Regions from separate parts of the Anaerobacillus sp. genome, predicted to be linked through region 2. Evidence: predicted binding sites of a transcription regulator. Region 2 holds the regulator's gene; the other holds the start of a gene.
What was found. Region 2 encodes CtsR, which represses protease genes until heat stress. Its sites were predicted from a motif close to ATGGTCAATAAAGGTCAAACA; they were not measured.
Positions count from the first base shown of each region.

Region 1: clpP (ATP-dependent Clp endopeptidase proteolytic subunit ClpP) is a predicted target of CtsR. The motif match lies at 4,739-4,759, and genes of this name have one in related genera.

Region 1 covers NZ_JBKBWN010000014.1:88,600-94,318, forward strand. Annotated here, with positions in the region: gene ACK4M9_RS17600 (8-oxo-dGTP diphosphatase) at 1-299, shown strand, start outside; gene rapZ (RNase adapter RapZ) at 452-1,333, shown strand; gene ACK4M9_RS17610 (gluconeogenesis factor YvcK family protein) at 1,334-2,278, shown strand; gene whiA (DNA-binding protein WhiA) at 2,401-3,336, shown strand; gene ACK4M9_RS17620 (HPr family phosphocarrier protein) at 3,514-3,771, shown strand; gene clpP (ATP-dependent Clp endopeptidase proteolytic subunit ClpP) at 3,938-4,522, opposite strand; gene rpoN (RNA polymerase factor sigma-54) at 5,171-5,719, shown strand, end outside.
Region 2 covers NZ_JBKBWN010000025.1:95-5,715, reverse strand. Annotated here, with positions in the region: gene clpC (ATP-dependent protease ATP-binding subunit ClpC) at 1-2,287, opposite strand, end outside; gene mcsB (protein-arginine kinase McsB) at 2,312-3,385, opposite strand; gene mcsA (protein-arginine kinase activator protein McsA) at 3,385-3,921, opposite strand; gene ACK4M9_RS20835 (CtsR family transcriptional regulator) at 3,944-4,411, opposite strand; gene ACK4M9_RS20830 (MgtC/SapB family protein) at 4,535-5,248, opposite strand.

The DNA of each region.
Region 1 (5,719 bases), on a different contig from region 2:
TCCAAAACCCTGAAATTAAAGGTGTATTTACGATCGTCATCAGAGATGGAGAAACTGTCGTTGATGAATGGATGATGTTTACATTTTTAGCTACCGACATAGAAGGTGAGATGTTAACAGAATCTCCAGAAGGTAAATTGCAGTGGCAAGATCTAAACGATGTCAAAACCTTACCAATGGCTCCAGGAGATGTGTTTATTTTCAGTCACATCCTTTTTTCAAGTGAAACGATATATGGGACTTTTTATTACACACAGGACTTTGAACTTTTATCATATCAATTAGATCCAGTTAGGTAGCTTAATGCTACGTTAAATGAAGAAAATATATACATTTTAAGCTTGTCTAGCTCCGAGCCGCTAGGCGGGCGCTCTGCGTTTATTTAGTGAAAGCAAGACTTACATGCTAGTTTGTGTTACATGTATGTTTTCTTAAAAAGGGGGAAGCAATTATGTCAATAAAAAAAGATATGCAAGTCGTCATTATTACAGGGATGTCAGGTGCAGGGAAAACTGTGGCTGTGCAAAGCTTTGAAGATTTAGGCTTCTTCTGTGTTGATAATCTTCCACCAGCTTTAATTCCAAAGTTCATTGAACTAATTGAAAGCTCCGGCGATAAAATGAATAAAGTAGCATTAGTCATCGATTTACGTGGTCGAGAATTCTTTGATCAACTTTTCCAATCGATCGATTATTTAGGAACGGTTGCTGATGTTAAAGCACAAATTATCTTTTTAGATTCAAAAGATAGCAAGCTAGTGCAGCGTTATAAAGAAACGCGTCGTTCTCACCCGTTAGCACCAAGAGGTCTGCCGTTAGAAGGCATTCAGCTTGAACGAGAGATGTTAGAAGAAATAAAGGGTCAGGCGCAACAAATTATTGATACGACAGATTTAAAGCCACTTCAGCTCAGAGAAAAGCTAATTGAACGTTTCTCAGCAGCTGAGCAACACTCGTTCTCGGTCAATGTGATGTCTTTTGGTTTTAAATATGGAATGCCAATTGATGCTGATCTAGTGTTTGATGTTCGATTTTTACCTAACCCTCATTATATTGATCATATGAGGCCAAAAACAGGGTTGGAGGAAGAGGTTTCTTCCTATGTCCTCAAGTGGGCTGAAACACAACAATTTATTGAAAAACTTGATTCTTTATTAACATATATATTGCCACATTATAAACGAGAAGGTAAAAGTCAGGTTGTCATTGCAATTGGATGTACAGGTGGAAAACACCGTTCTGTGACACTTGCTGAGTACTTTGGGAAAAAATATTCTGCAGACTTTAAAACATTTATTACCCATCGTGATGTTCATAAAGGGAAGGGACATTAAGTGAAAAAAGCAAATGTTGTAGTAATCGGCGGTGGAACAGGCCTATCAGCAATTTTACGAGGCTTGAAAACCTTTCCTGTTGATATTACCGCGATTGTCACAGTTGCTGATGATGGCGGAAGCTCAGGCAGACTTCGTCAAGAGCTTGACATCCCTCCACCTGGTGATGTCAGAAACGTTCTTGTTGCCCTTTCAGAAGTAGAGCCTTTGATTGAAGAATTATTTCAACACCGCTTTGAAAATGGAGAAGGGTTATCTGGTCATTCGTTGGGAAACTTATTATTAGCAGGAATGACATCGATCACTGGTGATTTTGCCAAAGGAGTTCATGAATTAAGCAGAGTTTTGAACGTCCGAGGAAAGGTGCTTCCAGCAGCTAATCAAAGCATCATTTTAAAAGCGGAAATGTGCGATGGCAGCATTGTTACCGGAGAGTCGACAATTCCGAAAATAGGGAAAAGAATTAAGCGTGTCTTTCTTACCCCTGAACATGTGCAACCTCTGTCAGAAACGCTTCAGGCGATCCGTAAGGCTGATTTAATCGTTATTGGTCCTGGAAGCCTTTACACAAGTGTCCTACCAAATTTACTTGTACCGGGAATTGCTGACGAGGTAAAAAAAGCCCAGGCTAGAAAAGTATATATTTGTAATGTAATGACCCAACCTGGAGAAACTGATGATTATACAGCAAATGATCATGTTCAAGCGCTGATTTCCCATGTTGGAGCAGGAATTATAGATACAGTGATTGTCAATGATCAAAAAATCGATAAAAAATATCTAGAAAAGTACGAAAAAGAGGGTGCCAAAGATGTTGTTTTTGATAAGATAGAACTTCAAAAACTGCCGTATCAAATTGTCGCCGAACAATTACTGATTTATCGTGAAAACTTATTACGTCACGACGCAATTAAGCTTTCGCAGTTGCTATTATCGCTTCTATAGAGTAAAGTTTTGAGTTAATCGTTATTCCAAGTTCAGTTTTGTAGTGACAACCCCACATGACTCTAAGCAAAGCTCATACTATATTATGAAAAGGGGGTCTAGCCTTGTCTTCTTTCGCTGCTATGACAAAAAAGGAATTGACACAATTAGATGCAGATGGATGCTGTGCAAAGGCTGAATTAGCTGCCCTCATCCGGATGAATGGTTCACTATCATTTAGTAACAAGCAATTAGTTCTAGATATATCGACTGAAAATGCGGCAATCGCAAGAAGGATATATACGTTAATAAAGAAAACGTTCCCAGTTCATGTCGAACTACTCGTAAGAAAAAAGATGCGTTTAAAGAAAAATAATGTTTATTTAGTGAGAATTTCACAAGAAGCACAAAAACTATTAGCTAACTTAGGGATTATGAAAGAAGGGTTTCAGTTTGTAAGACAAATCTCCGACGATATCATCAGTGAAGGCTGTTGCAAACGTGCCTATTTACGTGGTGCTTTTCTTGCTGGGGGTTCTGTTAATCATCCTGAGACGTCATCCTATCATTTAGAGATCTTTTCTCTCTACGAGGAACATAATGAATCGCTTTGGAAGCTTGTAAATTCTTATGACCTTAATGCTAAAATCTTAGAAAGAAAAAAGGGATTTATTGTTTACATTAAAGAAGGCGAAAAGATCACCGAGTTTTTAAACATTATAGGAGCGCATCAAGCACTTCTATTTTTCGAAGATGTTCGTATTATGAAAGACATGAGGAATTCAGTTAACCGTCTGGTCAATTGTGAAACCGCTAACTTAAACAAAACAGTTGGTGCGGCAATGCGGCAAGTCGAAAATATCCGTTTTATTAAGCGAGAGGTTGGTCTAAATATCTTGCCTGAAAGGTTAAGGGAAATTGCCGAACTAAGGGTTAACCATCAGGACGTAACACTAAAAGAGCTCGGAGAAATGGTTTCGTCAGGGAAGGTAAGTAAGTCTGGTGTTAACCACCGCCTTCGAAAAATTGATGAATTTGCAAATAAACTTCGAAATGGTGAGTCCGAATTCAAGTTTTAAACGTATAGTAAGAGGTAAATAAACATCAATAATTATTTTAAGGATCCAATACCTTAATCGAGCTATATTAATCTAAACGTAGTTTCGAATGGTTCATACGCAACTATATTAGAATTTAGTAGCGAAAATAATGAATGATGAAACGAAAGTAAATGACAATTAGGAGGAGAGAAAGAGATGGTAGAGAAAAATGTCGTAGTGAACCGTAAGTCTGGATTACAAGCAAGACCTGCAGCACTATTTGTACAAGAAGCGAATAAATTTAATTCAGATATTTTCATTGGAAAAGATGGTAGAAAAGTAAATGCGAAGAGCATTATGGGAATTATGAGTTTAGCTGTAGGTTCAGGAAAAGAAATTACAATTATTACGGATGGTAAAGACGAAGTAGAAGCCCTATCAGCATTAGTATCGTTTGTCGAAAAGGCAGAATAACGATTACGTTAATAGTTATAAGTGTAGACTGTAAAGTTGTGAAGGTTAGCCATGTCGTATAGCTTTAGGCTTCATCGTACGAATGCAACTTCCAACACTTTACAATCTACACTTATCAAAAAAAGCCGTCCATTGGTGTTAATCACCTTGGACGGCTTTTTTAATATTATTTCTTCTGTGTAATTACTTCGTCGATCATACCATATTCTCTTGCTTTCTCAGCAGTCATAAAGTTATCGCGCTCTGTATCACGTTCAATCACTTCAAGTGGTTGACCAGTACGTTCTGCTAAAATCTCATTTAATTTTTCACGCATTTCGATAATACGTTTTGCGTGAATTTGAATATCAGTAGCTTGACCTTGAGCGCCACCAAGTGGTTGGTGAATCATTACTTCACTGTTTGGAAGCGAGTAACGTTTGCCTTTTTCACCAGCAGCTAGAAGGAAAGCTCCCATTGATGCTGCCATCCCAATGCAAATCGTTGAAACTTTCGGCTTAATAAATTGCATCGTGTCGTAAATCGCCATACCAGCAGTAATTGAACCGCCAGGGCTATTAATGTATAAAGAAATGTCTTTATCAGGATCTTCAGCAGCTAAGAATAGAAGCTGAGCAACAATTGAGTTTGCAACATTGTCGTCAATGGCACTCCCTAACATAATAATGCGGTCTTTTAAAAGGCGCGAATAAATGTCGTAAGCGCGTTCGCCACGGTTTGTTTGTTCAATAACTGTAGGGATTAAATTCATAAAAAACTCCTCCTTAAAATTTGTTTGGATAAGTGAGAATTTCATAATTACTTTAATCGAGCTATATCATCGAAATGTAATTGCGAATGGTTTCTACGCAGATACATTTAGAACTTAATAGCGAAATTAATGAATGATGAAATTCATAAAAGCGAATAGCGACTGCAAAATGCGGCTATTCCTTTATTGAACTAATTGTATGTATATCATAATCTAAAGGTCAGTGAAGGTCAAAGGATTTACATTGATTATGATAAATTGTTACTTAGCAGAGTGCATATGCTATTGTTACTACTTCGATATCTTTTGCTAATTTCCTTCCTTCAACTTTCCCTCATTTTTAATACATATTCATCTTAACCGAAACTATACAATTTAAACCAAGATAATTTAAGTAGTGGAGTTGTAACAACATCGGTAAGGGAGATGCTACCATTATGCCAAGAAAACGGGATCGTCATTCCTTTTTTGATATGAGAAAGTAACTATACCTGTAATATACTCGAAATATAATTAGTTAACTTTTTCTGAATAAAGACGAAGATAGTTTGAATATAAATAGTTATGAAAACGTTTACAAAACTGAAGTGAAATAACTTCACTGAAAAACGAAAACATAGTATGATAGAGTCTATGGGAGGTTGAGTAATGAATATGGATTTTGGTTTGTATCAACAACAGTCAATGAAGTTAGTTATGACAAACGAATTGCGCCTCGCAATTTCCATTTTGCAATATTCAACTCATGAATTAATGGCGTTTATTGAAGAACAACAATTAGAAAACCCACTTCTTGAAATAAAAGAAAAAGAACGAGCGAAAATTGAGATAGATTATCCAAAAACGGATGACTGGAAAACTTTCGATGGTGAACATACATCACCCCTAGATTACTTAAGTAAAAATGAAGCGAGCCTTCACAATCACTTGGTATCACAAATCCGATTCATGCCATTGACTGACCGAGACAAGAAAATTCTTCATTACTTCATAGATTCCTTAGATGATAATGGATATTTTATCGGTGATTTAGATGAGGCTGCATCCCGTTTGGGGATTACAGAAGAAAAAGCGTTATCTAGTTTACAAGTACTACAGTCGCTTGATCCGATTGGAGTTGGTGCTAGGTCGTTGCAAGAATGTCTCCTCATCCAATTGAGAAACTTTGAGCAGAGAAACAATGTGGCTGAAAAAATT
Region 2 (5,621 bases):
CATACTCAGGATCATAACCTTCGTCAGCAATTTTTGCTTTAGCTGCTTCCGTTAGGTCAAACTCTATTTCGTGCTCTAGTAACCGTTTTGTTAGTGTATCTGCCATTAGAGAAACAATTTCTTTAATATGCTTTTTCTCTAATGAATGGAATACGATAATTTCATCAATGCGGTTCAAGAATTCAGGACGGAAGCTCTTCTTAAGCTCACCCATTACCTTTTCCTTCATATCTTTATATTCTTGACCTTCAGTTTCAGTTGTGAAGCCTAGATATTTATTTCTCTTAAGCTCACTCGCCCCTACATTAGATGTCATTATTACTGCTGTGTTTCTAAAATCAACAGTTCTACCTTTTGAATCTGTTAAACGACCATCTTCTAAGACTTGAAGTAAAATATTAAATACCTCTGGATGCGCTTTTTCAATTTCGTCAAAAAGTATTACAGAATAAGGCTTTCTTCTGACCTTTTCTGTTAATTGTCCACCATCATCATGACCAACATATCCAGGAGGTGAACCAACTAGGCGAGATGTTGCATGCTTCTCCATGTACTCTGACATATCGATACGTATAACTGCATCTTCGTCACCAAATAGCGTTTCTGCTACAGCGCGAGCCAACTCAGTCTTACCGACACCAGTAGGTCCCAAAAATATAAATGAACCAATCGGACGTTTCGGATCTTTTAACCCTGCTCTTGCACGGCGAATGGCTTTTGAAATTGCTTTAACAGCCTCTTCTTGACCAATCACACGCTGGTGGAGTATTTGTTCCATATTTAATAATCTTTCCGTCTCTTCTTCAGCAAGTTTCGAAACTGGAATACCCGTCCAGCTAGCTACAACTTGAGCAATATCTTCGGTTGTAACCTCTGTATTCTCCTGGCCTTGCTTTTCTTTCCACTCTTTCTTAAGGCCATCAAGCTCTTCGCGAAGTCTTTGTTCACTATCACGTAATGAAGCTGCTTTTTCAAACTCCTGACTTTGTACAGCAGCGTCTTTTTCTTTTCTTGTTTCTTCTAGTCTTTGTTCTAGTTCCTTTAAGCTTGGTGGAATCGTGTATGATCTTAGACGTACTTTTGAAGCTGCTTCATCGACAAGATCTATCGCTTTGTCTGGAAGAAAGCGATCTGAAATATAACGATCAGAAAGCTTTACGGATTCCTCTATAGCTTCATCGGTAATTGTTACACGATGATGTGCTTCATAACGATCTCTTAACCCTTTTAGAATTTGAATCGACTCTTCTATAGATGGTTCCTCAACTCGTATTGGTTGGAAACGTCTTTCTAAGGCAGCGTCTTTCTCAATATATTTACGATATTCATCTAATGTAGTAGCTCCAATACATTGGAGCTCTCCTCTTGCTAATGAAGGTTTAAGGATGTTAGAAGCATCGATAGCTCCTTCTGCTCCTCCTGCACCAATTAGTGTATGAAGTTCATCAATGAATAAAATGACATTGCCAGCTTGGCGAATTTCATCCATTACTTTTTTCAGACGATCTTCAAATTCACCGCGATATTTCGTACCTGCAACAACTGTCCCCATATCAAGTGTCATAACTCGCTTACCTCGAAGTGTTTCTGGCACCTCATTGGCAATAATCTGTTGAGCAAGCCCTTCAGCGATAGCTGTCTTACCGACACCCGGTTCCCCAATCAATACTGGGTTATTTTTTGTTCTACGACTCAACACTTGAATGACTCTTTCAATTTCTTTACTACGACCGATAACTGGGTCTAATCCTTCTTCTTTAGCCATAGCTGTTAAATCACGCGCTAAACTATCTAACGTTGGTGTATTAACATTAGAGGCAACTCCGCCTTGTTGACTACCACTTGAAGCTTCATTACTCCCAAGAAGTTGAAGTACTTGCTGGCGTGCTTTATTTAAACTTACACCTAAATTATTTAAGACTCGTGCTGCAACTCCCTCACCTTCGCGAATTAAACCTAATAAAATATGCTCTGTTCCTACATAGGAGTGACCTAATTTTCTAGCTTCATCCATAGATAATTCAATAACTTTCTTTGCTCGAGGAGTGTAGTGAATAGTCTTTGCACCATCTTGGCCTTTTCCAATAAGTGTTTCAACTTCATTTTGAATTTTGTCAGAACCTAAACCAAGACCTAAAAGTGCTTTAGCGGCAATCCCTTCACCTTCACGGACTAACCCTAATAAAACATGCTCTGTTCCAATGTTGTTGTGTCCTAAGCGAATTGCCTCTTCTTGAGCTAACGCTAAAACCTTTTGCGCTCTTTCAGTAAATCTTCCAAACATCATAATTACTCCACCTCCGAATATTAGTTAAATTCTTTCTATTTCTAACTTTAGACGTTCCCTAATTAATGCTGCTCTACGTTCATCTCGTTGGTCTGCTGATAAAATTTCTCCGGCATATTGCTGTAAAAAACCCGGTTGAGTCAGTAACATTAGTTCATTTAGAATGTTTGCAGATATACCGTTTAAAATATTTAAATCAATTCCTAATCGTACATCTGATAATCTTTGTGAGGCCTCTTTTGACTCAATGGTCCTCGCGTATGCAAGAATTCCATATGATCGATATACTCGATCTTCTAAATGAAGCTTTGAAGATTGTAACAGCATTTCCCTAGCAGCTCTCTCTTGGTGTATAAGTTGGAGGACAACTCCTCTTAAGTCTTCAACAATATCCTCTTCAGATTTTCCAAGAGTTATTTGATTTGAAATTTGAAAGAGGTTACCTAAAGCTTCGCTACCTTCACCATAAATTCCTCTAACAACTAACCCTAATTGGTTAATAGCAGGCAATATTTTATTTAGCTGTTTTGTTAGAACTAATGCTGGCAAGTGCATCATGACAGAAGCTCGTAACCCTGTCCCTACATTTGTTGGACAGCTTGTTAAAAAACCTTTATTTTCATCAAATGCATAATGCAATTTCTCTTCAATCCAATCATCAATTCCATTAGCGAGGACTAGACCTTCACTAATTTGAAACCCAGGAAATAGACATTGAATACGTAGATGATCTTCCTCATTAACCATAATACTAATAGACTCATCTTGACTTAATAATACCGCACCTTTTTTCGATACATCAGCTAACTGAGGACTAATAAGGTGCTTCTCAACTAATACTTTTTTTTCATTTGGCTTCATCTCATCCATTTCCAGAAGTTCGAATGGCCCAAAAGTATCATACTGCTTACCTTCAAAATGATCTCTCACTTGCTTTACAACTAAGCTAGCTTCGTCAATACTTGAAATTATCGGGAATGAGTAATCTTTCAAGTTTCTCGCTAGTCGAATTCGAGTACTAAGTACAATTTCAGATTCAGGACCTTCGTGATTCATCCAAGGACTAATCGCCTCACTAATGAATTTCTCTAGTGACATCAATTATCCCCCCTGTTCTGTTGACTTGGTTTTTCTAATGAGCGTATTTCATCTCTTAGCTTTGCTGCCTCCTCAAACTCTTCTTTCATTATATGTTGTTGTAATTGTTGTTTAAGTTGTTCAATTTGTCGATGTAAGTGAATATCTTTGCCAATTCTTTTCGGGATTTTCCCTATATGTGTTGTATTACCGCTATGAACCCTTCTTAACATTGGATCAAGCTTCGCACTAAATGTATGATAACACTGGGCGCAACCAAATCTCCCGGCACGAGCAAACTGATAGATTGTCATTCCACATTTATCACATGCTAACTCTTTTTGTTGAGGGGGCCGATTTGAAGAACTAGGCATAGCTTGTTCAAAGTTTAATAATCCTGATAATAGTTGATGAATTGAAAAACTATTTGAACCTGGAATATATTCTCCCTTTTCCCGAGCACACTGATCACACAAATGAATTTCAGTTTTATTACCATTTAAAATTTTTGTAAAATGTAACGTTGCATCTCTTTTATTACACTCATGGCATAACATGATAACTCTCCCCTCTATAATATTATTCATACTTGAATTTAAGAGTAGAAATCATTGCTTTTAATATATTGGATCGTAATTGATCCCGATAAGGTAAATGTAAGTTTAAAACGGTTCGATCAGTTGCACTTCGAAGAAGATTTGCCTCTCTCTTCGTAATTGCACTTTCTTCATAAAGGCGAAATATAATATCTTCAGCGCCACTTTGACTTATTTTATCACCTAGTAGAGTTAGCATTTGATCATAAAGCTCAGCTTTGTTATGTGCTTTCACTTTAATTATTCGAATAAAACCTCCGCCGCCTCGTTTACTTTCTACTAAATAACCTTTTTCAACCGTAAATCTTGTGCTGATAACATAATTGATTTGAGAAGGAACACACTGAAATTGTTCTGCTAATTCACTCCGCTTAACTTCAACTAAGTCACTTTCGCTCTTTAGTAAAATCGTTTTTAAATAATGTTCTATAATGTCAGAAACATTTTTCACCAAACCCCTCCTCTCATGCAGTAGTTTGACTTTGACTATCTTTGACTTTAATTTTATTATAACCATTTTTTCGAAATTATCAACTATCTGCACTCATTATTGCCATCTCAATATTTTTATATCCTATAAAGAATATACTTTATGAACTTGATCTAACCTGTATAGCTTATCTATAGTTGTTAACTTAACATCTTGATTAGGATAGAGAACTTTTATTTGATATCTAAGTAAATTTTCAAACTCTGACGAATGATCCCTTTCCACCATTACTTTTTTTACTTTTACCTGGTTTTCTTCCAATATATTAATGATAGACAGTAATGTTGTATCCTGAGGTGTAGCATGAATAACAACTGCTTCCAGACCTTTCTTTTTCTTGAAAAATGAATCTTCTACTCTATTTAGAAAAATTAAACTTAATATTACGATCCCTGTAGTAAAAACACCTGCAAAATACATTCCAACACCTATCGATAATCCTATACCCGCTACTACCCAAATAGATGCCGCTGTTGTTAAACCACGGACTGAGACACCTTGGACGATGATAGTCCCAGCTCCTAAAAAACCTATACCACTCACCACATATGCAGCTAAGCGTGACGGATCAAAATTAACAAACTCAGCATTTTGTTCCATATATTCTTGAAAGCCAAACATTGCTAATAGCATAATTAAACAGGCTCCAACACACACTAGTAAATGAGTTCTAAATCCTGCTGGATGTTTATTATACTCCCTTTCTACCCCTACGATTCCTCCTAAAATTGCTGCAAACAGTAAACGCACCATTATTGTTACCGTATCGGTATTAACAAAGGAATTAAAAAACTCCATACTATCATCTCCCTACATATTAAACAAATCTCTGTATGCGTAGGTTATAATCAGAGATACTAAAAAATAATGTTTATTATTATATGCAACTTCAAATGTCATTATATTTATCTAGAATATATAGTTTTGAAAATAACGAAAAATATAGAAAAGCTACTGACTCAATCCTATGAGATACTTCATTGATTTCCTTCGGCCTCAATCACTTCTTGAGTTACTTCTTAGAAATTACAACATGCTGCTTTGCGTCGAGGAAGCTTACTACGAAGCTACGCTAGTAGACGCAGACGCAGGAATACCTTTAAAACACAAAAAACACATTCGCAATGAATGTGTTTTTTTCTTGTGCCTAGCAACGTCCTACTCTCACAGG